DNA from 2 places in the Streptomyces sp. NPDC026301 genome. Region 2 is predicted to be linked to the other one. Evidence: riboswitches for the same ligand, from Rfam matches in the RefSeq annotation. Region 2 holds a riboswitch; the other holds the start of a gene.
The links. A riboswitch is a leader RNA that binds a small molecule or an ion and turns the genes downstream of it on or off. The one in region 2 is predicted to bind S-adenosylmethionine.

Region 1: it holds a riboswitch for S-adenosylmethionine, as region 2 does, so the genes downstream of both, ACZ4MH_RS20450 (aminotransferase class V-fold PLP-dependent enzyme) here and thrC (threonine synthase) in region 2, are expected to answer to the same signal.

Annotation. Positions count from the first base shown of each region.
Region 1 covers NZ_JBVHPN010000011.1:41,625-52,373, forward strand. The annotation lists gene ctaE (aa3-type cytochrome oxidase subunit III) at 1-200, shown strand, start outside; gene qcrC (cytochrome bc1 complex diheme cytochrome c subunit) at 280-1,089, shown strand; gene qcrA (cytochrome bc1 complex Rieske iron-sulfur subunit) at 1,086-2,147, shown strand; gene qcrB (cytochrome bc1 complex cytochrome b subunit) at 2,144-3,784, shown strand; gene trpD (anthranilate phosphoribosyltransferase) at 3,943-5,007, shown strand; SAM riboswitch class IV at 5,085-5,201, shown strand; gene ACZ4MH_RS20450 (aminotransferase class V-fold PLP-dependent enzyme) at 5,401-6,807, shown strand; gene ACZ4MH_RS20455 (Lrp/AsnC family transcriptional regulator) at 6,893-7,174, opposite strand; gene ACZ4MH_RS20460 (rhomboid family intramembrane serine protease) at 7,171-7,920, opposite strand; gene ACZ4MH_RS20465 (hypothetical protein) at 8,111-8,350, shown strand; gene ACZ4MH_RS20470 (NYN domain-containing protein) at 8,369-9,739, shown strand; gene ACZ4MH_RS20475 (C40 family peptidase) at 10,055-10,749, shown strand, end outside.
Region 2 covers NZ_JBVHPN010000005.1:295,159-305,907, forward strand. The annotation lists gene groL (chaperonin GroEL) at 1-764, opposite strand, end outside; partial or broken gene ACZ4MH_RS11020 (cold-shock protein) at 1,053-1,257, opposite strand; gene ACZ4MH_RS11025 (MoaD/ThiS family protein) at 1,725-2,003, opposite strand; gene thrC (threonine synthase) at 2,110-3,396, opposite strand; SAM riboswitch class I at 3,414-3,572, opposite strand; gene ACZ4MH_RS11035 (glucosyl-3-phosphoglycerate synthase) at 3,753-4,718, shown strand; gene ACZ4MH_RS11040 (alpha,alpha-trehalose-phosphate synthase (UDP-forming)) at 4,807-6,291, shown strand; gene otsB (trehalose-phosphatase) at 6,403-7,281, opposite strand; gene ACZ4MH_RS11050 (DUF3263 domain-containing protein) at 7,343-7,588, opposite strand; gene ACZ4MH_RS11055 (extracellular solute-binding protein) at 7,666-8,943, opposite strand; gene ACZ4MH_RS11060 (ROK family protein) at 9,301-10,266, shown strand; gene nagA (N-acetylglucosamine-6-phosphate deacetylase) at 10,266-10,749, shown strand, end outside.

The sequences.
Region 1 (10,749 bases), on a different contig from region 2:
TGTTCTACCTGACCACCGGCTTCCACGGACTGCACGTGACAGGCGGTCTGATCGCCTTCCTGCTGGTCCTGGGCAGGACGTACGCGGCAAAGAGGTTCACCCACGAACAGGCCACCGCGGCCATCGTCGTGTCCTACTACTGGCACTTCGTCGATGTCGTCTGGATCGGCCTCTTCGCCACGATCTACCTGATCCGGTAACAGGTCCCGCACCGGACCCGCATTCGGAACAGACACAGCCAAAGCATCGACGCAGAAGATCCTGACACCGGGGTAATCCGTGAAAAAGCTCTCCGCACGACGGCGCCATCCGCTGGCGGCGCTCGTCGTCCTACTCTTCGCGCTGGCGGTCACTGGGGGGCTGTACGCCGCGTTCGCGCCGGCGGACAAGGCTCAGGCCGATGACACCGCCCAGTCTCTTGCCATCAAGGAGGGCAAGAAGATCTTCGCCGTGGGCTGCGCCAGCTGCCACGGCACCGGCGGTCAGGGCACCTCCGACGGCCCGAGCCTGGTCGGCGTGGGCGCTGCCGCCGTCGACTTCCAGGTCGGCACCGGGCGTATGCCCGCGCAGCAGCCCGGCGCCCAGGTGCCGAAGAAGAAGAACATCTACAGCCAGGCCGAGATCGACCAGCTGGCGGCGTACGTCGCGTCGCTCGGCGCCGGTCCCTCCGTGCCCGGCAAGGAGCAGTACAGCAAGGACGGAGCGGACATCGCCAAGGGCGGTGAGCTGTTCCGTACGAACTGCGCGCAGTGCCACAACTTCACCGGTAAGGGCGGTGCCCTGACCAACGGAAAGTTCGCACCGGCGCTTGACGGTGTGGACCCGAAGCACATCTACGAGGCCATGGAGACCGGCCCGCAGAACATGCCTTCGTTCGGTGACGGCACTCTCTCGCAGTCCAACAAGAAGGACATCGTCGCTTACCTCGGTGAGGTCAACGGCGACAAGACCGCGAGCCCCGGCGGCATGGACCTCGGCGGTCTCGGCCCGGTCAGTGAGGGCCTCTTCGGTTACATCTTCGGCCTGGGCGCACTGGTCGCGGTCGCCATCTGGGTCGCAGCCCGGACAGCGAAGGCCAAGAAGTCATGAGTGAGACTGGACGACACACAGACGTGCCAGAAGAAAACCTGCCCAGTGGGCGCGAGGGCGCTCACGGTGACGTGGCGACGAAGGAGAACCCCTTCGCCGACCCGGGCCTGCCCCCCCACGAGCACCGCATCCAGGACATCGACGAGCGGGCGGCCAGGCGCTCCGAGCGCACTGTGGCTCTGCTCTTCACGGTGTCCATGCTCGCGACGATCGGCTTCATCGCCTCGTACGTGATCTTCCCGATCGACAAGATCATCTACGTCTGGCCGCTCGGCCACATCAGCGCGCTGAACTTCGCGCTGGGCCTGACGCTGGGCGTGGCGCTGTTCTGCATCGGCGCCGGCGCGGTCCACTGGGCCCGCACGCTGATGTCGGACGTGGAGGTCGCCCAGGAGCGGCACCCGATCGAGGCCGAGCCCGAGGTCAAGGCCAAGGTCATGGCCGACTTCCGGGAAGGCGCCGCGGAGTCCGGCATGGGCCGCCGCAAGCTGATCCGCAACACCATGTTCGGCGCGCTGGCCCTGGTGCCGCTGTCCGGTGTGGTGCTGCTGCGCGACCTCGGTCCGCTGCCGGAGAAGAAGCTCCGGACCACGGGCTGGAAGAAGGGCATCCGCCTGGTCAACCAGTCCACCAACCTCCCGCTGCGTCCCGAGGACATCGCGGTGGGCTCCCTCACCTTCGCCAAGCCCGAGGGCCTGGAGGAGAGCGACGAGGAGTTCCACCAGAAGATCGCCAAGGACGCCCTGATGCTCGTGCGGATCCAGCCGCAGAACATCAAGGACAAGCAGGAACTTGAGTGGTCGCACGAGGGCATCGTGGCGTACTCGAAGATCTGCACCCACGTCGGTTGCCCGATCTCCCTGTACGAGCAGCAGACGCACCACGTGCTCTGCCCCTGCCACCAGTCCACCTTCGACCTTTCCGACGGTGGCCGCGTGATCTTCGGCCCGGCGGGTCACCCCCTGCCGCAGCTGCACATCACGGTGAAGGACGGCTACCTCGAAGCCGTCAGCGACTTCGCGGAGCCCGTCGGCCCGAGCTTCTGGGAGCGCGGATGAGTAACGAGACGAGCGCGACCAACGCGCGCCGCGGCCAGGCGCCGCGGGGCGAGCGGATCGCCGACTGGGCGGACGGCCGGCTGGGCATCTACAGCCTCGCCAAGTCCAACATGCGCAAGATCTTCCCGGACCACTGGTCCTTCATGCTCGGTGAGATCTGCCTCTACAGCTTCATCATCATCATCCTGACCGGCGTCTACCTGACGCTGTTCTTCCACCCGAGCATGGCCGAGGTCGTCTACCACGGCTCCTACGTGCCCATGCACGGCATCCGGATGACGCAGGCCTTCGAGTCGACGCTGGACATCAGCTTCGACGTCCGCGGCGGCCTGCTGATCCGGCAGATCCACCACTGGGCCGCGCTGGTGTTCCTCGCCGGCATGATGGTCCACATGATGCGGGTGTTCTTCACCGGCGCCTTCCGCAAGCCGCGCGAGGTCAACTGGCTGTTCGGCTTCCTGCTGTTCGTCCTGGGCATGTTCACCGGCTTCACCGGTTACTCGCTCCCCGACGACCTGCTGTCCGGCACCGGTGTCCGCTTCATCGAGGGTGTCATCCTGGCGATGCCGCTGGTCGGCTCGTACCTGCAGATGTTCATCTTCGGCGGGGAGTTCCCCGGCCACGACATCATTCCGCGGTTCTTCACGGTGCACGTCCTGCTGCTGCCGGGCATCATGCTCGGCCTGCTGGTGGCGCACCTGATCCTGGTCTTCTACCACAAGCACACGCAGTTCCCGGGTGCCGGCAAGACCGAGAAGAACGTGGTCGGCATGCCGCTGCTGCCGGTCTACATGGCCAAGGCCGGAGGCTTCTTCTTCCTGGTCTTCGGTGTGATCTCGGTGATCGCCGCGATCGCGAGCATCAACCCGGTGTGGGCCATCGGCCCGTACCGTCCGGACCAGGTGTCCACCGGCGCCCAGCCCGACTGGTACATGGGCTTCGCCGAGGGTCTGATCCGCGTCATGCCCGGCTGGGAGTGGAACATCGCGGGCCACTACACCATCAACTTCGGTGTACTGATCCCGATCGTCATCTTCCCGGTGGTGCTGGCGGCCATCGCGGTCTACCCGTTCATCGAGTCCTGGGTCACCGGCGACAAGCGTGAGCACCACCTGCTGGACCGCCCGCGCAACGCCCCGACCCGTACCGGCTTCGGTGTGGCCTGGCTCTTCGCCTACCTGGTCATGCTCGTCGGTGGTGGCAACGACCTGTGGGCCACGCACTTCCACCTGTCGATCAACTCGATCAGCTGGTTCGTCCGGATCGCGTTCTTCGTGGGCCCGGTGCTGTCCTTCATCATCACCAAGCGGATCTGCATGGGTCTGCAGCGGCGCGACCGCGACAAGGTGCTGCACGGACGCGAGTCCGGCATCATCAAGCGGCTGCCGCACGGTGAGTTCATCGAGGTGCACGAGCCGCTCACGCAGGACCAGATGCACGCGCTCACCCAGCACGAGCAGCCCAAGCCGCTGGAGATCGGCCCCGAGGTCGACGAGAACGGCGTCAAGCGCAAGATCAAGCGCTCGCACAAGCTGCGCGCCAAGCTCTCCAAGGGCTTCTACGGCGAGGACAACTACATTCCGAAGCCGACGGTGGAGGAGTACGAGGAGATCACCAGCGGCCACGGCCACCACTGATCTCCGCGGGGCCGCGGTATCGACACCGTGACCCCGAGCACGTAGCAAGGAACGCCACCCAGAGGGCCCTGTCCGCGCACCGGACGGGGCCCTCCGGCGTACCTACGGGCCCGATAGGCTCGCTGTGAAGATTTTTGACTCACCCAGGAGCGTGGACCATGAACGTTGTGACCCCGGATGGCGGCGGCAGCGTGGCGGCCCGCACCTGGCCGGGCGTGCTGAACGCCCTCCTCGAAGGCAGTGACCTCTCCGCCGACTCCACCGAGTGGGCGATGGACCGGATCATGCGCGGCGAGGCCAGCGACGCGCAGATCGCCGGCTTCGCGGTGGCGCTGCGCGCCAAGGGCGAGACGGTCGCGGAGATCTCCGGGCTGGTCAGCGCGATGTACCGGCACGCCAACCTCATCGAGGTGCCGGGCCCCAGCGTGGACATCGTCGGCACCGGCGGCGACGGCGCCAAGACCGTGAACATCTCCACGATGTCCTCGATCGTGGTGGCCGGCACGGGTGCGAAGGTCGTCAAGCACGGCAACCGCGCCGCGTCCTCCGCGAGCGGAGCCTCCGACGTCCTGGAGAAGCTCGGCGTGAACCTGGACCTGTCGCCGCGCCGGGTGGTGGAGGTCGCCGAGGAAGCAGGCATCACCTTCTGTTTCGCGGTGAAGTTCCACCCCTCGCTGCGGCACGTCGCACCCGCCCGCAGCCAGCTGGGCATCCGCACGACCTTCAACGTGCTCGGTCCGCTCACCAACCCGGCCAAGGTCACGGCCCAGGCCACCGGCGTGGCCGATGCCCGGATGGCGCCCATCCTGGCCGGCGTGCTCGCCGAGCGCGGCTCCTCCGCGCTGGTCTTCCGCGGCGACGACGGCCTGGACGAGCTGACGACCACGGCCACCTCCACGGTGTGGGTGGTCCGGGACGGCACCGTGCGCGAGGTGTCCTTCGACCCGCGCGACGTCGGCATCGAGCTGGTGCCGGTGGACGCGCTGCGCGGCGCGGACGCCTCGTACAACGCGGACGTCGCCCGCCGCCTGCTGGCCGGCGAGCCGGGTCCGGTACGGGACGCGGTCCTGCTGAACTCCGCTGCGGCGCTGGTGGCACTGGCCCCGACGGACGCGCCGCTGAACGAGCAGATCGCGGCGGGGATGGCGAAGGCGGCGGAGTCGATCGACTCGGGCGCGGCACGGGCGACGTTGGAGCGCTGGGTGGCTGCTTCGAACGCGTAACGTCCCGCGGCGCGAGGGGGTGTCCGCATCCCGGACACCCCTTGCGGCGTTCCGATCATGTGGCATGATTCTCGGCAGGTCACGAGTGACAGCGATTAGGCCCCGGCTTGCTGTCCGGCAACCCTCCGTCCGTGGCGGGGTGCCCCGGGTGATGACCAGGTCGCAGGCAGCAAGGCCGGCGGCAAGCGCGGATCCCTCGCCAGGGATCCTGGTTATCGAGGGAGCTCTTCCGTGATGCAGCGAATGCGCTAGGGCCTGTAGGCCCCTTTTTCCCAACACCCCGCCTGTGGCGCCCCTCTGTCCGAGGTACCTGTGCGCCCGCGGGTCTTTCCACGCCCTGTGCGTGTCATTCGCCTACTTCGCACATCTCGTGCATCCCCGGGAGACTCCGCCATGTCCGTGCGCCCTGAAACCGCCCTCGCCACCGCCGACACCGCCGACGCCGAGCCCGCCTGCACCGCCGCCGCGCCGCTCCCCGTCCTCGGCAGCGACGTGCGCGTCCCGCTCGTCACCGGCGGCGAGGTCACCTACGCCGCGCTGGACTACGCCGCCAGCGCCCCGGCCCTGCAGCGGGTGTGGGACGACGTGGCCGCGTACGCGCCGTACTACGGGAGCGTGCACCGCGGCGCCGGGTACCTCTCCCAGCTCTCCACCGACCTCTTCGAGAACAGCCGGAAGACGGTCGCGGAGTTCCTCGGCTGCCGGGAGGCGGACCAGGTCGTCTTCACCCGCTCGACGACCGACTCGCTCAACCTGCTGGCCGGCGTGCTCCCCGCGCACACCCGGGTGTTCGTCTTCGAGACCGAGCACCACGCGTCGCTGCTGCCCTGGGAGCAGCGGGCGGACATCGGCGTGACGTACCTCAACGCCCCGCGGACCCCGCAGCAGGCGGTCGACACGCTGGAGCAGGCGCTCGCGGACCGCGAGCCCTACGGCCCGGCGCTGGTGTGCGTGACCGGCGCGTCGAACGTGACCGGTGAGCTGTGGCCGGTGCGCGAGCTGGCCGCCGCGGCGCACGCGCACGGCGCGCGCATCGTGCTGGACGCCGCGCAGCTGGCCCCGCACCACCCGGTGGACATCGCCGAGCTGGACGTGGACTGGGTGGCCTTCTCCGGCCACAAGCTGTACGCGCCCTTCGGGTCCGGCGTGCTGGCCGGCCGCGCCGACTGGCTGCAGGACGCCGAGCCGTACCTGGCCGGCGGCGGCGCGAGCCGCAAGGTCGCGCGGCGCGAGGACGGCGGGGTGCAGGTGGAGTGGCACACCACGGCCGCCCGGCACGAGGCCGGTTCGCCGAACGTGATCGGGGTGTACTCGATCGCCTCCGCGTGCAAGGCGCTGACCGAGGCCGGGTTCGACAACCTGGTCGCGCGGGAGCAGGAGCTGATCGGCACGGTGCGGGCCGGGCTCGCCGAGGTGCCCGAGGTGAAGGTGCTCTCGCTGTTCGGCGACGACGCGCCGCGGGTGGGCGTGCTGTCGTTCGTCGTGGAAGGCTGGAACAGCTCGCACTTCGCCGCCGCGCTGTCCGCGGAGTACGGTATCGGCGTACGGGACGGGCTGTTCTGCGCGCACCCGCTCGTGCGGACGCTGCTGGGCAGTGACCCGCAGGACCCGGGCGAGTGCGGCGCGCCGGACGCCAGGCCGGGGGAGCGGTCGCTGAACGCCATCCGGGTGAGCTTCGGCGCCGGGACGCCGGACGAGCACGTGGAGCGGTTCGTCACGGCGGTGAAGGAGCTCGTGCGGGACGGCGCGCGGTGGTCCTACCGGACCGAGGAGGGGCGCTGCGTCCCGGACCGCGGCTGAGCCGGGCCGGCCTACGGCCGGTGTCCTCAATCGCCGGACGGGCTTGATTTTGCGGCCTGTCCGGCGATGACGTGCGGGCGGTGTTTCAGGCGTCCAGTCCGATCGCGAACGCCGCTTCCAGGTCGTGCTGGGAGTACGTGCGGAACGCGATGTGGGTCTCGGTGGCGGCGACGCCGGGGACCTTGCTGATCCGGCCGGGGATGACGTCGGCCAGTTCGTCGTGCTCGGCCACCCGGACCATCGCGATCAGGTCGTGCGCGCCGGTGACCGAGTAGACCTCGCTGACGCCGTCGAGCGCCGCGATCTTCTCGGCGATCTCCGGGATCTGGTCCACGCTGGTCTTGATGAGCACGATCGAAGTGATCACGGTTGGCTCTCTCCCTCGGTCGGCCGTTCTGTGGGCTCCACCCTACCGGGGAGGCCCGGCGCGGCCTGCGGTGGAGCGGCCGGGACGTGGTAGCGGACCCAGGCGTACAGGAAGCCCAGCAGGAAGCCGACGACGTGGGCCAGGTAGGCGACGCCGGGGCCGTTGACCGCGCGCTGTGCGGCCAGCCACTGCAGCGCGAACCAGAAGAGCAGCACCGCCCAGGCGGGGAAGCGCAGCGGCAGGAAGAAGAGGAACGGGAAGAGGCTGGTCACCCGCGCGCGGGGAAAGAGGTAGAGGAAGGCGCCGAGCACGCCGGAGATCGATCCGGACGCGCCGACCAGGGTCTGGCCCGACTCGGCGTGCGCCGCCGCGTAGCCCATCAGGGCCACGTAACCGGTCAGGACGTAGAAGACCGCGAAGTGCAGCCGGCCCATTCTGGCCTCGGCCATGCCCCCGAAGACGTAGAGGAAGAGCATGTTGCCCAGCAGGTGCAGCCAGCTGCCGTGCACGAAGAGCGCGGTGAGCGGGGTGAGCAGGGCCTTCGGATCGCCGCTCCACAGGTCGCGGGGGATGACGCCCCAGCGGGCGAAGTACGCGCTCTGTGCCTGCAGGAGCGATTCGCCGGTGCCGTGTATCCCGTTCAGCCCCGAGGCCGGGCCGATGACGAACACCACGCAGCAGATGCCGATGAGGACGTTGGTCATACGGGAGAACACGGTCCGCGGGGACGGAAACGAGGCCGACATGAAGTGATCATGGCGTAATAGCCACAAAGGGGACAGAGTGCCTCGCCGTGTTCCGGTACCCGGGCGGGGACGGCACCCGGTCGCCACCAGGCCGTAGGGTTACGGGCAGTACTTTCCGTACTTCCGCAGTCCGACGGCGCACCGCGAGAACCCGCACAACGTACGACGCTTGACGAAAGAGGACGACACAATGGCTGTTCCCCTGCCGACGGCCGAAACCCGGTGGCGCTGCACCCTGTGTGGCAACCTCACGCGTTTCGACGTGACCCGCCAGTCCAAGGTGGTGGAGTACGTCCACCTCGACCTGGCCGGCGAGCCCAAGGTCGAGGAGCGCGAGGTGCTCAGTGAGAGCATCGAGTCCGTCCGCTGCCGCTGGTGCAACGCGGTCGACCAGATCGAGCTGGTGGACCGCCCCGGCGCGGACGTCTGAGATCGGAGCGGTGCAGCAGTGGTGGAGCGTCCAGCAGGGCATGAGGGGGAAGAGCGCGATCCGGAGGCCGGTGCGGCCGACGAAGTGCTCGACCGTCCCCTGCCCGAGGGCGTGCGGCGCCGTGTCGTGGCGCTCACCGCGGAGTCCTTCGGCGGCCTGACGGTCGCCGAACTCCCGCCACCTCTGCGCCAGTACGCCCGCTTCACACCCTCCCGGCGGGTGAAATTCGCGGGCAACGCGATGGCCGCGTCGCTGGAGAGCGATCCGGTCTTCCGGCAGCGGATCGCGGCCCGGCTGCGCGAGACCCAGGCCGAACTGGCCGAAGCCCTGCAGCAGGGCACCCCGCCCGCCGCCGCCGACCCGATGGATGTCGCGGCGGCGGCCTACGTTCTGCGCCCGCCGGGCTGGGCGAAGCTGGTCGCCGCCGTGGGCGAGGAGGTCCGGCGCGCGGACGAGCAGCGGGCCGGCGAGGAGGCCGAGCGGGAGCTCGCCCGGCTGCGGGAGGAGCTGGCCGAGGCGCGGGCGGCGTCCCGCGCGGAGGCCGACCGGGCGAGAGGCGAGCTCGAAGCGGCGCGCAAGGAGAACGACGCGCTGCAGCGCAAGCTGCGCAGCGCGCTCAGCGACGTGAAGCGCGCGCAGGCCGCGGCGCGCAAGGCGGAGGACGAGACCGAGTCGCTGCGCTCCGCCGCGGCCACGGACAAGGCGACCAGCGACAGCGAGATGCGCCGGCTCAAGGCCCGGGTCGCGGAGGCGGAGTCGGCGCTCGAAGCGGGGCGCCGCGCCGCGCGGGAGGGGCGCAGCGTCGAGGACATGCGCCTGCGACTGCTCCTGGACACCGTCCTGGACGCGGCGCAGGGTCTCCGCCGCGAACTGGCGCTGCCGCCGGCCAATGTGCACCCCGCCGACACGGTCGACGCGGTCGAGCCGGGCCGGATGACCCCGAAGGACGTCGCGGCGCGCGCCCTGTCCGACATGGACCCGGCGCTGCTGGACCAGCTCCTGGCGCTGCCGCAGGCCCACCTCGTGGTGGACGGCTACAACGTCACCAAGACCGGCTATCCGACGATGCCGTTGGACAAGCAGCGGCTGCGGCTGCTGGGCGGGCTGGCCGTGCTGGCCGCGCAGACCGGCGCCGAGATGACATGTGTCTTCGACGGCGCCGAGCTGGCCGCGCCGGTACTGCTCGCCCCACCGCGGGGCGTACGGGTTCTTTTCAGCAAACCGGGCGTAACGGCCGATGAGTTGATTCGTCAGCTGGTACGGGCCGAACCGCCCGGCCGCCCCGTCGTGGTGGTCTCCACCGACCGCGAAGTGGCCGACGGCGTGGCGAAGGCGGGGGCCCGCCCGGTGGCATCGGCCCTTCTTCTCAAGCGACTTGCCCGTACCTGAACGGGCGTCGGGCGTGGTGCGGAAGGTGTGGGATAGAACACTCCGCAGCCCTTCAGGCGGTCTCGGAGCGTCAGTTACCTGCTACGGGCGGTGCCACATTGGTAAAGGATGCGCGTGTGGCCAAGTTTTTTCCCGTGAAGATTTGAAGCGATCACAACTCGGTTACTAAGGTCAGGCCCGAGCCTTCATGCAGTTGATCATCCAACCGGGATGAACAGTGAAGGAACCGCCGAGTCCGCGGCGTTCACGCGGAGCCGGGGATCCCAGTTCCCCCACCACCCGGTAGGCGGCTGAAGGAAGAAGGAGCTCGCCCCCGTGGCGTCCCACCGTCGACCCAAGCAGCCGAGCCGCACGCGCGTCACCGTGTTCACCGCGACCGCCGCCGCTGCGGTCGCCCTGTCCTCCCAGGCCGCCCAGGCCGCGCCGAAGCAGACCAAGGAAGAAGTCAAGTCCGAGGTCGACAAGCTCTACGAGCAGGCGGAGCAGGCCACCGAGAAGTACAACGGTGCCAAGGAGGACCAGCAGAAGCTGCAGAAGGAGGTCGACCGCCTCCAGGACAAGGTCGCCCGTGGCCAGGAAGACCTGAACAAGCTCCGCAAGGGCATCGGCACGGTGGCCTCGGGCCAGTACCGCAGCGGAAGCATCGACCCCTCGGTGCAGCTCTTCCTCTCCGGCGACCCGGACACCTATCTGGAGAAGGCCTCCACGCTCGACCAGTTGAGCGGCAAGCAGGCCTCGCAGCTGAAGGTCATCGCGGACAAGCAGCGCACCCTGTCCCAGGAGCGCGAAGAGGCCGCCGGCAAGATCAAGGACCTCTCCGACACCCGTAAGGCGCTGGGTGACAAGAAGGACGAGATCCAGGGCAAGCTCGCCAAGGCGCAGAAGCTGCTCAACACCCTCACCGCCAAGGAGCGCGCGGCGCTCCAGGCCAAGGAGGAGCGCGCCAACCGCGCCAACAGCCGGGTCGACCTCGGCAGCGCCGTCCCCAGCTCGCAGCGGGCCGCCGCGGC
Region 2 (10,749 bases):
TCGCCCTCGACGTCCTCCGCGATGATCAGCAGCGGCTTGCCCGACTGCATGACCTTCTCCAGCAGCGGAAGGAGGTCCTTCACGTTGGAGATCTTGGAGTTGACGATCAGGATGTACGGGTCGTCGAGCGACGCCTCCATACGCTCCATGTCGGTGGCGAAGTACGCCGAGATGTAGCCCTTGTCGAAGCGCATACCCTCGGTGAGCTCGAGCTCCAGACCGAAGGTCTGGGACTCCTCGACGGTGATGACGCCTTCCTTGCCGACCTTGTCCATGGCCTCGGCGATGAGCTCGCCGATCTGGGTGTCGGCGGCGGAGATGGAGGCGGTGGAGGCGATCTGCTCCTTGGTCTCCACGTCCTTCGCCTGCTCCAGCAGAGCGGCGGAGACGGCCTCGACGGCGCGCTCGATGCCGCGCTTCAGAGCCATCGGGTTGGCGCCGGCCGCGACGTTGCGCAGGCCTTCGCGGACCAGGGCCTGGGCCAGGACGGTCGCGGTCGTCGTGCCGTCACCGGCGACGTCGTCCGTCTTCTTCGCGACCTCCTTGACCAGCTCGGCGCCGATCTTCTCGTACGGGTCCTCGAGCTCGATCTCCTTGGCGATGGAGACACCATCGTTGGTGATCGTGGGGGCGCCCCACTTCTTCTCAAGGACGACGTTGCGGCCCTTGGGGCCAAGGGTGACCTTGACGGCGTCGGCGAGCTGGTTCATCCCGCGCTCGAGACCGCGCCGTGCCTCCTCGTCGAACGCGATGATCTTGGCCATGTGAAGTGGTCCTCCCGGACAGGGGTGGATTGCTCCGGACCGCGCCCGCGCCCGCGACGGACGGTCTGCGTGCCGTGTGGTTCCTTGCCCCACCCGGCCTGCGGACCTCGCTGACCCGATCCAAGTTCTGTCACTCTCACTGGGAGAGTGCTAAGCCCAATGATTAGCACTCGACCCCTCCGAGTGCAAGCTTGGGAACAGAGAAGCGCCTCCGCACCCGCGCACAACGAGAGGCCCGTGCCCCCCTCAGGGGACACGGGCCTCCGTACGCTGCAGTCGGTCGGCGCTTCAGCCGGCCACGCGAACCATGTCCGCCTGCGGCCCCTTTCTGGCCCTGCGAGATCTCGAACTCGACCCGCTGACCTTCCTCAAGGGTGCGGTAACCGTCCATCTGGATCGCGCTGTAGTGGACGAAAACATCCGCACCACCGTCGACCGCGATGAAGCCGTACCCCTTCTCCGCGTTGAACCACTTGACGGTGCCCTGAGCCATTCCTAACTCCCCTATTGCTGGCCCTTGCGCAGGACCGCACTCCGCGGACCCGGGTCAGACCTCACCCCCAAGGAGGGTGTGCGCCGGAACGCGTCGACCGCCGCTGAATGTATCTGCACCGATGCCCAGCGCAACAGGTCAATCGGACGAGAATTCTGCCCACGACCATTCGCCGATTTACGGCGAAGTCTCAATAATTCTGGGCAAGCCGGGCCGGGCATAGCTCATCAACACGACAAAATGCGCACACAGTTTGGGCACATCTTGTCGCGTTCTCATATGCGTCAGGCACGCGCGCGAAGAGGATTCACCTCAACTGTATCGCCTTTAACGACATGGAATCGCCCCGTCCGCTTTCGCTGCGGACGGGGCGATTCCAGGAGTCGTATGCCGTCACCCACGAGACGGTGCACAGGGGGCGCACACGGGGCGCACAAAGGGGCGTGCGCCGGGCGACGAGAGGCTTTTCAGCAGCCGCCGGCCACCGCGGGGATGATCGAAACGCCGGCGCCGTCCGGAGTCGGCGTCTCCAGCCCCTGCTCGAAGCGCACGTCGTCGTCGTTGACGTAGACGTTCACGAAGCGGCGCAGCTTGCCGGTGTCGTCCAGGACGCGGGCCGCGATGCCGGTGTGGTTCTTCTCCAGGTCCGCGATGACCTCGGAGAGGTTCGCGCCCTCGGCGGAGACCTCGGCCTTGCCGTCGGTGTAGGTGCGGAGAATGGTGGGGATGCGGACGCTCACGCTCATGGGGTTCTTCTACCTTCCAGGTTCCGGGAAAACGAGTACAAAGGCTCCGCGGCGCGGCGGAGCGGGGAGGCGGCGCGGGCCCGCCGACGGGCCCGCCGGAACCCCACTACTTGTCGAGGCCGGCCTCGCGGAACGCGTCCAGGCTCGGGCGGATGGTCGCGGTCGGGCCGGTGGTCGGCGCCACGGCGTCCAGCGTCTTGAGCCCGTCGCCGGTGTTGAGGACGACGAGGGACTTCGCCGGGTCGATCTGCCCGTTCTCGATGAGCTTCTTGGTGACGCCGACGGTCACGCCGCCCGCGGTCTCCGCGAAGATGCCCTCCGTGCGGGCCAGCAGCTTGATCGCGTCCACGACCTGCTCGTCATTGACGTCCTCCACCGCGCCGCCGGTGCGGCGGGCGATGTCGAGCACGTACGGGCCGTCCGCCGGGTTGCCGATCGCCAGCGACTTGGCGATGGTGTTCGGCTTCTGCGGGCGTACGACGTCGTGGCCGGCCTTGAAGGCCGTCGAGACCGGCGAGCAGCCCTCGGCCTGGGCACCGAAGATCTTGTACGGCTTGTCCTCGACCAGGCCCAGCGCGATGAGCTCCTTCAGACCCTTGTCGATCTTCGTGAGCTGCGAGCCCGAGGCGATCGGGATGACCAGCTGGTCCGGGAGCTCCCAGCCGAGCTGCTCGCAGATCTCGTACGCGAGCGTCTTGGAGCCCTCGCCGTAGTACGGGCGGAGGTTGACGTTCACGAAGCCCCAGCCCTCGCCCAGCGGGTCGCCGATGAGCTCGGAGCAGAAGCGGTTGACGTCGTCGTAGTTGCCCTCGATGCCGACCAGGTCGCCACCGTAGACCGCGGCCATGACGACCTTGCCGGCCTCCAGGTCGTGCGGGATGAACACGCAGGAGCGGAAGCCCGCCCGGCGCGCCGCGGCGCCGACCGCGCCGGCCAGGTTGCCCGTGGAGGAGCAGGACAGGGTGGTGAAGCCGAAGGCGCGGGCCGCCTCGACGGCGATCGCCACGACGCGGTCCTTGAAGGAGTGCGTCGGGTTGCCCGAGTCGTCCTTCACGTACAGCCCGCCGGTGACGCCGAGCTCGGCGGCGAGGCGGTCGGCCTTGACCAGCTTGGTGAAGCCCGGGTTGAGGTTGGGCTTGTCGGCCACGTCGGCGGGGACGGGCAGCAGCGGCGCGTACCGCCAGATGTTGTTCGGACCGGCCTCGATCTGCTTCCTCAGGCCCTCGGGGTCGCCGCTCGGCAGGTCGTAGGCCACTTCGAGCGGCCCGAAACATTCCTGGCACGCGAAGATCGGACCGAGCGGGAAGCGCGTACCGCACTCGCGGCAGGACAGCGCGGCGGCGGGACCGAGGGTGACGGCGGAAGTGGTGCTTTCGGAAGCTTGCACAGCCATGGAGGCGAGGCCCTTTCTCCTCATCTTCCTCACGACGCACTTCGCCGTGAGACGGATTTGGCACCTTCCCTAGCCGGGAGCCTCGCGCGGCGGACATCAGCGTCCTGGCGGCAAGACCGGCTGGAGGGTTGCCGGGGCTTCAACGGGCCGTATCCCTCTGCCCCTCTGGATGAGCGGTATGGCCTGTGTACGAAACACAGGCGTTTGTTCAGCGGTGACCCCGGCATGCGGTGGTCATCCGCGTTGTTCAAGACTGTAACCGAAGGGGTGGACGGTTGAGATAGCCGTCCGAACCGCGAGATGGCTCACACCGCGTAGCAAGATGGCTCACGCGCGTAGCAGAAGGAGACGGATTCGTGCTGGAAGAGGTGGAGCGCTGGCTGGCCGGCCGCTCATGGTCAGCCGCCGACCGATCGCTCGACCAGCTGCTGGCAGCGAAGAGCCGTACGGGGCAGACGGTCAGCGTAGTGCTGCCGGCGCTCGACGAGGAAGCCACGGTCGGCACGATCGTGGAGATCATCCGCCGCGACCTGATGTCCGCCGCGGTGCCGCTGGTCGACGAGCTGGTCGTGGTGGACTCCGGCTCCACCGACCGCACGGCCGAGGTCGCGGCCGCCGCGGGCGCCCGGGTCGTGCACCGCGACGCGATCCTGCCCCGGCTGGCGACGGTGCCCGGCAAGGGCGAGGTGCTGTGGCGCTCGCTGCTGGCCACCAGCGGCGACATCGTCTGCTTCGTCGACGCCGACCTGCGCGAGTTCTCCGCCGACTTCGTGTCCGGGATCGTCGGGCCGCTGCTGACCGAGCCGCGGGTGCAGTTCGTGAAGGCGATGTACGACCGGCCGCTGGGCGAGGGCGCCGGCGGCCCCAAGGGGGGCCAGGGAGGACGGGTCACCGAGCTGGTGGCCCGCCCGCTGCTCAATCTGCACTGGCCGCAGCTGGCCGGTTTCGTCCAGCCGCTGGGCGGCGAGTACGCGGCCCGCCGTTCGCTGCTGGAGCGGCTGCCCTTCCCCGTCGGGTACGGCGTCGAACTGGGCCTGCTGGTCGACGCGCTGCACACGGTCGGCCTGGACGCGCTGGCGCAGGTCGACGTGGGCGTGCGCAAGCACCGGCACCAGGACGGGCAGGCGCTCGGCCGGATGGCAGCGGCCATCTACCGCACCGCCCAGCTGCGGCTGGCACGCGGGCACCTCGTACGGCCCCGGCTCACCCAGTTCGACCGCGGTGCGGAGGGCGGCTTCGTCCCGCGGACGACCGACGTGGACACCGAGGAGCGGCCGCCGATGCGCGACATACCGGAGTACGCGGAACGGCGCGCGGCATGAGGGGACGCGGCGCCCGACGTGCGGCTGCGCCCTCGATGCGCTCCCGGCCGTACGTTTGAGCGGATCTGTGGCGGGTTAGGTCATCGGCATGGTCTCCTCCAGCTCAGGTGCCCAGGTTCTCGTCGCGTCCAACCGCGGTCCGGTCTCCTACGCCTTGGGCGAGGACGGCACGCTGACGTCCAAACGCGGCGGCGGCGGGCTGGTCTCCGGCCTGTCGGCCATCGGCCCGGACGCCGGGGCCGTGTGGGTCTGCGCCGCGCTCGGCGACGGCGACCGGGAGGCGGCGCGCCGGGCCGCCGCCGACGGCGACGGACTGCTGGACCCCGGCGACACCGGCGGGCAGTCCGTCCGGATGCTGGACATCGCGCCCGAGGTCTTCGCGGACGCGTACAACGGCGTCGCCAACTCCGTGCTGTGGTTCATCCACCACCTGCTGTACCAGACGCCGCTGGAGCCGGCGTTCGACGCGGACTTCCGCGGCCAGTGGGCGTCGTACGAGGCGTACAACGCCGCCTTCGCGGACGCGCTCGCCGCGGCCGCCGCGCCCGGCGCCGCCGTCCTCGTGCAGGACTACCACCTCACGCTGGTCCCGGGGCTGCTCCGCGAGCGCCGCCCCGACCTGCGCATCGGCCACTTCTCGCACACCCCTTGGGCGCCGCCGGACTACTTCCGGCTGCTGCCGGACGACGTGGCGGCCGAGGTGCTGCGCGGCATCCTGGGCGGCGACCGGGCGGCGTTCCTGACCCACCGCTGGGCCGCGGCGTTCGCGGAGTGCTGCGCCGCGGTGCTGGGCGCCGAGGTCGCCCGGGACGGGGAGGCGGGCCTGCGCGTCACGTACGAGGGCCGGACCACCCGGCTCGGGGTGCACGGCCTGGGCGCCGACGCGGACTTCCTGCGCGAGCGCTCCCGGCAGCCGGACGTCGACGAGCGGTTGGCGGACCTGCGCGAGCAGATCGGTACCGGGGAGGACGGCGCGCCGCGGAAGACGGTCGTGCGGGTGGACCGCACGGAGCTGTCGAAGAACATCGTGCGCGGCCTCCAGGCGTACCGGCGGCTGCTGACCGACCGCCCCGAGTGGCGCGGCCGGGTGGTGCACATAGCGTTCGCCTATCCCTCGCGGCAGGACCTGGCGGTGTACCGGCAGTACACCGAGGAGGTGGGGCGGCTGGCGGAGGAGATCAACCACGAGTTCGGCACGGACGGCTGGCTGCCGGTCGTGCTGCACGTCAAGGACGACTTCGCGCGCTCCCTGGCCGCCTACCGGCTCGCCGACGTCGCGCTGGTCAACCCCATCCGCGACGGCATGAACCTCGTCGCGAAGGAGGTGCCGGTGGTGTCCGAGGCGGGCTGCGCGCTGGTCCTCTCCCGGGAGGCCGGGGCCTGCGCGGAGCTGTCGGAGGACGCGCTGGTGATCAATCCGTACGACATCGGGGGCACGGCGGAGGCGCTGCACGCGGGGCTGACGATGCCGCGGGACGAGCGCGCGGAGCGCACGAAGCGGCTGGCGGCGGCGGCGACGGCGCTGCCGCCGGCGCAGTGGTTCCTGGACCAGCTGCGGGACCTGCGGGGCTGAAGCCGGGCGGTTCCGGGCTGCCCCGGGCGGTCCGTTGCCGGCTGGCCCGCCGTTGTGGTTGCTCGCGCAGTTCCCCGCGCCCCTGGGGCTGCGCCCCTGCGGGGCGCGCCCTCAGGCGTGCGTCGCCAGCGCCTCCGCCAGCCCCGTCAGCAGTTTCACGACCCCGGGTGGGCCCGGTACGACCAGGTCGGCGTGGGCCGCCAGTTCCTCGGCGCCCTCGCCCACCGTTGCCGAGCTGCACACCAGTACTCCGGGCAGGCCCTCGGCGCGCAGCGCGTCGACGGCGGCGTAGGCGGCCAGGTCCCCGAGGTCGTCGCCCGCGTAGAGGACCGCGCCGGCGCCCACCTCGCGGACGTACGACGTGAGCGCGACGCCCTTGTCGACGCCGGGCGGGCGCAGCTCCAGGACGAAGCGGCCGGGCTCGACGATCAGGCCGTGCCGCTCGGCGAGCGCGGCCAGCGGCGCGCGCAGCGCCTCGAAGGTGCCCTGCGGGTCGGCGGTGCGGCGGGTGTGCACGGCGACGGCCCGGCCACCCTTGGTCTCGATCGCGGTGTCGACCGGCCCGCCCTGCCAGGCTCCGGAGCCCTCCAGGAGGCCGGGCAGCTCGGCGGTCGCGGCGGCGACCCCCGGCGGCGGCGCGGGCGCCTCGATCCGGCCGGTGGCGGCCTCCCAGCGCTCCGCGCCGTAGTGCCCGAGGACGACGAGGTGGTCCAGGCCGGCCACGTCCGCGAAGCCGCCGAGCCGGACGGCCGTCTGCGCCGGGCGGCCGGTGATCACCACGACGGAGCGCAGCAGCGGGGCGAGGCGGGTGAGCGCCCGGACGACGCCGGGGTGGGCGCGGGCCTGCTCGGGGTCGGGGACGATGCCGGCGAGGGTGCCGTCGAAGTCGAGCGCGACGACGGCGTCGGCGGGCCGGGCGAGAAAGCCGGCCAGGCCCGCACGGCCCGCTTCGGTCTTCGGCTGCGCGAGGGGGTTCTCGGGGCTGCCCATGGGGCCGAGCCTATCGGTGGGGCGGGGCATACGGGGGGCGCATACCGCGATCCGTGGGCCGTCAGCGGCGGGCCCGGCGCTCCTCCCGCACCCGCCGCAGCCGGTTCACCGTCACGGGGTCGTGGGCGAGCGCGCGCGGGTCGTCCAGGAGGGCGTTGAGCAGCTGGTAGTAGCGGGTCGGCGAGATGCCGAGCCGCTCGCGTATCGCGCGCTCCTTGGCGCCGGGCCCCGCCCAGGAGCGGCGCTCCACGGCGAGCACGGCCTCGTCGCGCGCTGACAGCCGCTCGGACGGCGATTCGGGGACCACACGACCACGATAGCCCGGCGGTACGACATCCCTACTGATCACCCGGCCGGGCGGCCGCGGGGGCGGCCCGACGGGCGTCACTGCGTCGCGTTGTCCGCCTCATTGGCGGTGTTCTGGATGTCGGTGAGCACCGCCGCGGGGTCGCCGTTCTTCCCGACCGCGCCGCCCATATTGGCCTTGATGGTCTTGCTGACCAGCGGCCAGGAGGTCTTGTCGGCGGGGTAGAACTCCGCTTCCGGCAGCTGCTTCAGGAAGCCGTGCAGCTTCTTGTACTTGTCGTCCACGAGCATCTTCTGGGAGGCGGAGACGGTGACGGGCAGCAGGCCGTAGTCGCCGGAGAACCGCATGACGTTGTCCTGGTTGTAGACGAAGTCGAGGAACTGGCCGATCTGGGCGCGGTGTCCGTGCTGCTTGAAGCCCATCATCCAGTCGGCGACGCCCATGGTGGACTTGGCCGGGCCGGTGATGCCGGGGAGCGCGACGGTGCCGTAGTCGATGCCCTTGGCCTTGGCCTGCTGCATCAGCGTGGGGTGGCCGTTGAGCATGCCGGCCTGGCCGCTCGCGAAGGCGTTGAAGCCGTCCTGCCGGTTGAGCTTCGCGGGGTCGGTGCCGGTCAGGCCCGGGGCGACGAGGTTGTCCTTGACCCACTTGAACGTGCGGACGTTCTGCCGCGAGTCGATCGTGTACTTGCCGATGGAGTCGGTGTAGCCGCCGCCCCCGCTCAGCATCCAGATCATGGTCTCGGCCTGGGTCTCCTCGGGGCCGAGCGGCAGCGCGAAGGGGATCTTCACGCCCGCGGCCTTCAGGAGCTGCGCGTCCTGCTTGATGTCGGACCAGGTCTTGGGCGGGCTCGCGATGCCGGCCTGCGCGAAGAGCTTCTTGTTGTAGAAGAGGCGGCGCGTGCTGGCCCCGAAGGGCATGCCGTACTGGACGCGGTGGTACTCCCCCGCGTCCGCGAGGCCGGGCGTGAAGTCCGCCTGGGTGCTGATGGAGAGCAGGTCGTCGGCGCTGTAGAGCTTGCCCTCGGCGGCGTAGTCGGCGTAGGCGCCGATCTGGGCCATGTCGGGGGCGTTGCCGGCCTTGACCCGCTTCTCGACCTCCTTGTCGACGTCCTTCCAGCTGTAGACGTCGACGTCGACCTTGATGTGCGGGTGCTTGGCCTCGAAGGCCTCGACCACGTCGTGCCAGTAGTGCTTGCTGGAGTTGGCGGAGCTGTCGCCGTAGTCGGCGGCGACCAGCTTCAGGGTGACGTCGTCGTCGCCGACGGGGCCGCCGGAGCAGGAGGCCAGCGCCAGTGTCATGGCCGTCGCGATACCCGCCGCCGCCAGGCTCTTGTAGCGTCGCTGTACTGCCATTGCTGCCCTGTTCCGCCCTTTGAGTCCAGATGTGCACTACGTTCCGGGACGCGCCGCGGCGGTGGGGATCACCCCCCGACGGGCGCTGAGCTGCGAGTCTGCCCCGCACACCGTCACAAGGTCTACACCAAACCAGGTATCCATTTCGCATCAGCGAACCGGAATGCGAGCCTCCTCCATAGCGCCACCCGGCCGTCCCGCGCCCGCGACGCGCCGACGACCGGCCGGCGGCACGCCCGCGGCCCGCCGCCCAACTCCCCGTACACAGCGCGTGAACCGGCCTTCCGCCCCGGCGCCCGGGCACCGACACCGCAGTGGACTAGACCTCTCGGGGCGTCTCGCGGGAGACTGTGCCGCGTGAGACATGTCATCGCGCTCGATGTGGGCGGCACCGGGATCAAGGCCGCACTCGTCGGTACGGAGTCGTCGTCCTCCGACGGCACGCCGGTCCGGCCCCCCGTCCTGCTGCACGAGGCACGCCGCGCCACCGGACGCGAGCGCGGCCCCGAGGCGGTGGTCGAGACGATCCTCGACTTCGCCGCCGAGCTGCGCGACCTGGGTGCGCGGCGGTACGGCGTCCCCGCGGCGGCGGCCGGCGTCGCCGTCCCCGGCATCATCGACGAGGCCGCCGGCACCGCTGTGTACGCCGCCAACCTCGGCTGGCGGGACGTCCCGCTGCGCGCCCTGCTCTCGGAGCGGCTCAGCGGCGTCCCCGTGGCGCTCGGCCACGACGTGCGCACCGGCGGGCTCGCCGAGGGCCGGATCGGCGCCGGCAAGGGCGCTGACCGGTTCGTCTTCCTGCCGCTGGGCACCGGCATCGCGGCCGCCATCGGCATCGGCGGCCGGATCGAAGCCGGGGCGCACGGCAGCGCGGGCGAGATCGGGCACATCGTCGTACGCCCCCAGGGCGCGCCGTGCCGCTGCGGGCAGCGCGGCTGCCTGGAGACGCTGGCCTCCGCGGCCGCCGTCGGCCGGGCCTGGGCCGCCGCCTGCGGTGACCCGGACGCCACGGCGGCGGACGCCGCCAAAGCGGTCGAGTCCGGCGACCCGCGGGCCGCGGCCGTGTGGCAGGAGGCCGTCGACGCGCTGGCGGACGGCCTGGTCACCTGCCTCACGCTGCTCGATCCGCGGGTCCTGATCATCGGCGGCGGGCTCGCCGAGGCGGGCGACACGCTGTTCGCGCCTCTGCGGGAGGCGGTCCGGCGGCGGGTTACGTTCCAGCCGCTCCCCCCGATCGTTCCGGCGGCGCTCGGGGACGCCGCCGGCTGCCTGGGCGCAGGACTGCTGGCCTGGGATCTTCTCTCCACGGAGGTAACTGCCTGATGGCGGACCGAACCATCCTCAGCGGCGCCCGGGTGGCGCTGCCCGCGGGCGTCGTCGACGGCCTCACCCTCACGGTCGACGGGCACCGGCTCGCCGTGGGCCCCGCGGCCGGCGGCACCGCCGTCGACCTGTCCGGGCATCTGATCGTCCCCGGCTTCGTGGACATGCACGTACACGGCGGAGGCGGCGGCTCCTTCTCCTCCGCCGACCCCGAGGAGTGCCTGAAGGTCGCCGACACCCACCGCCGCCGCGGCACCACCTCCATGGCCGCCTCCACCGTCACCGGCGACCTGGCCGACCTGGCCCGGCAGGCGGCCGTGCTGTCCGAGCTGGTCGAGCAGGGCGAGCTGGCCGGCATCCACTTCGAGGGCCCGTTCCTCTCGGCGCACCGCTGCGGCGCCCACCAGCCCGAACTGCTGCGCGACCCGGACCCATCGGCCGTACGCAAGCTGGTCGACGCGGCCCGCGGCACGGCGAAGATGA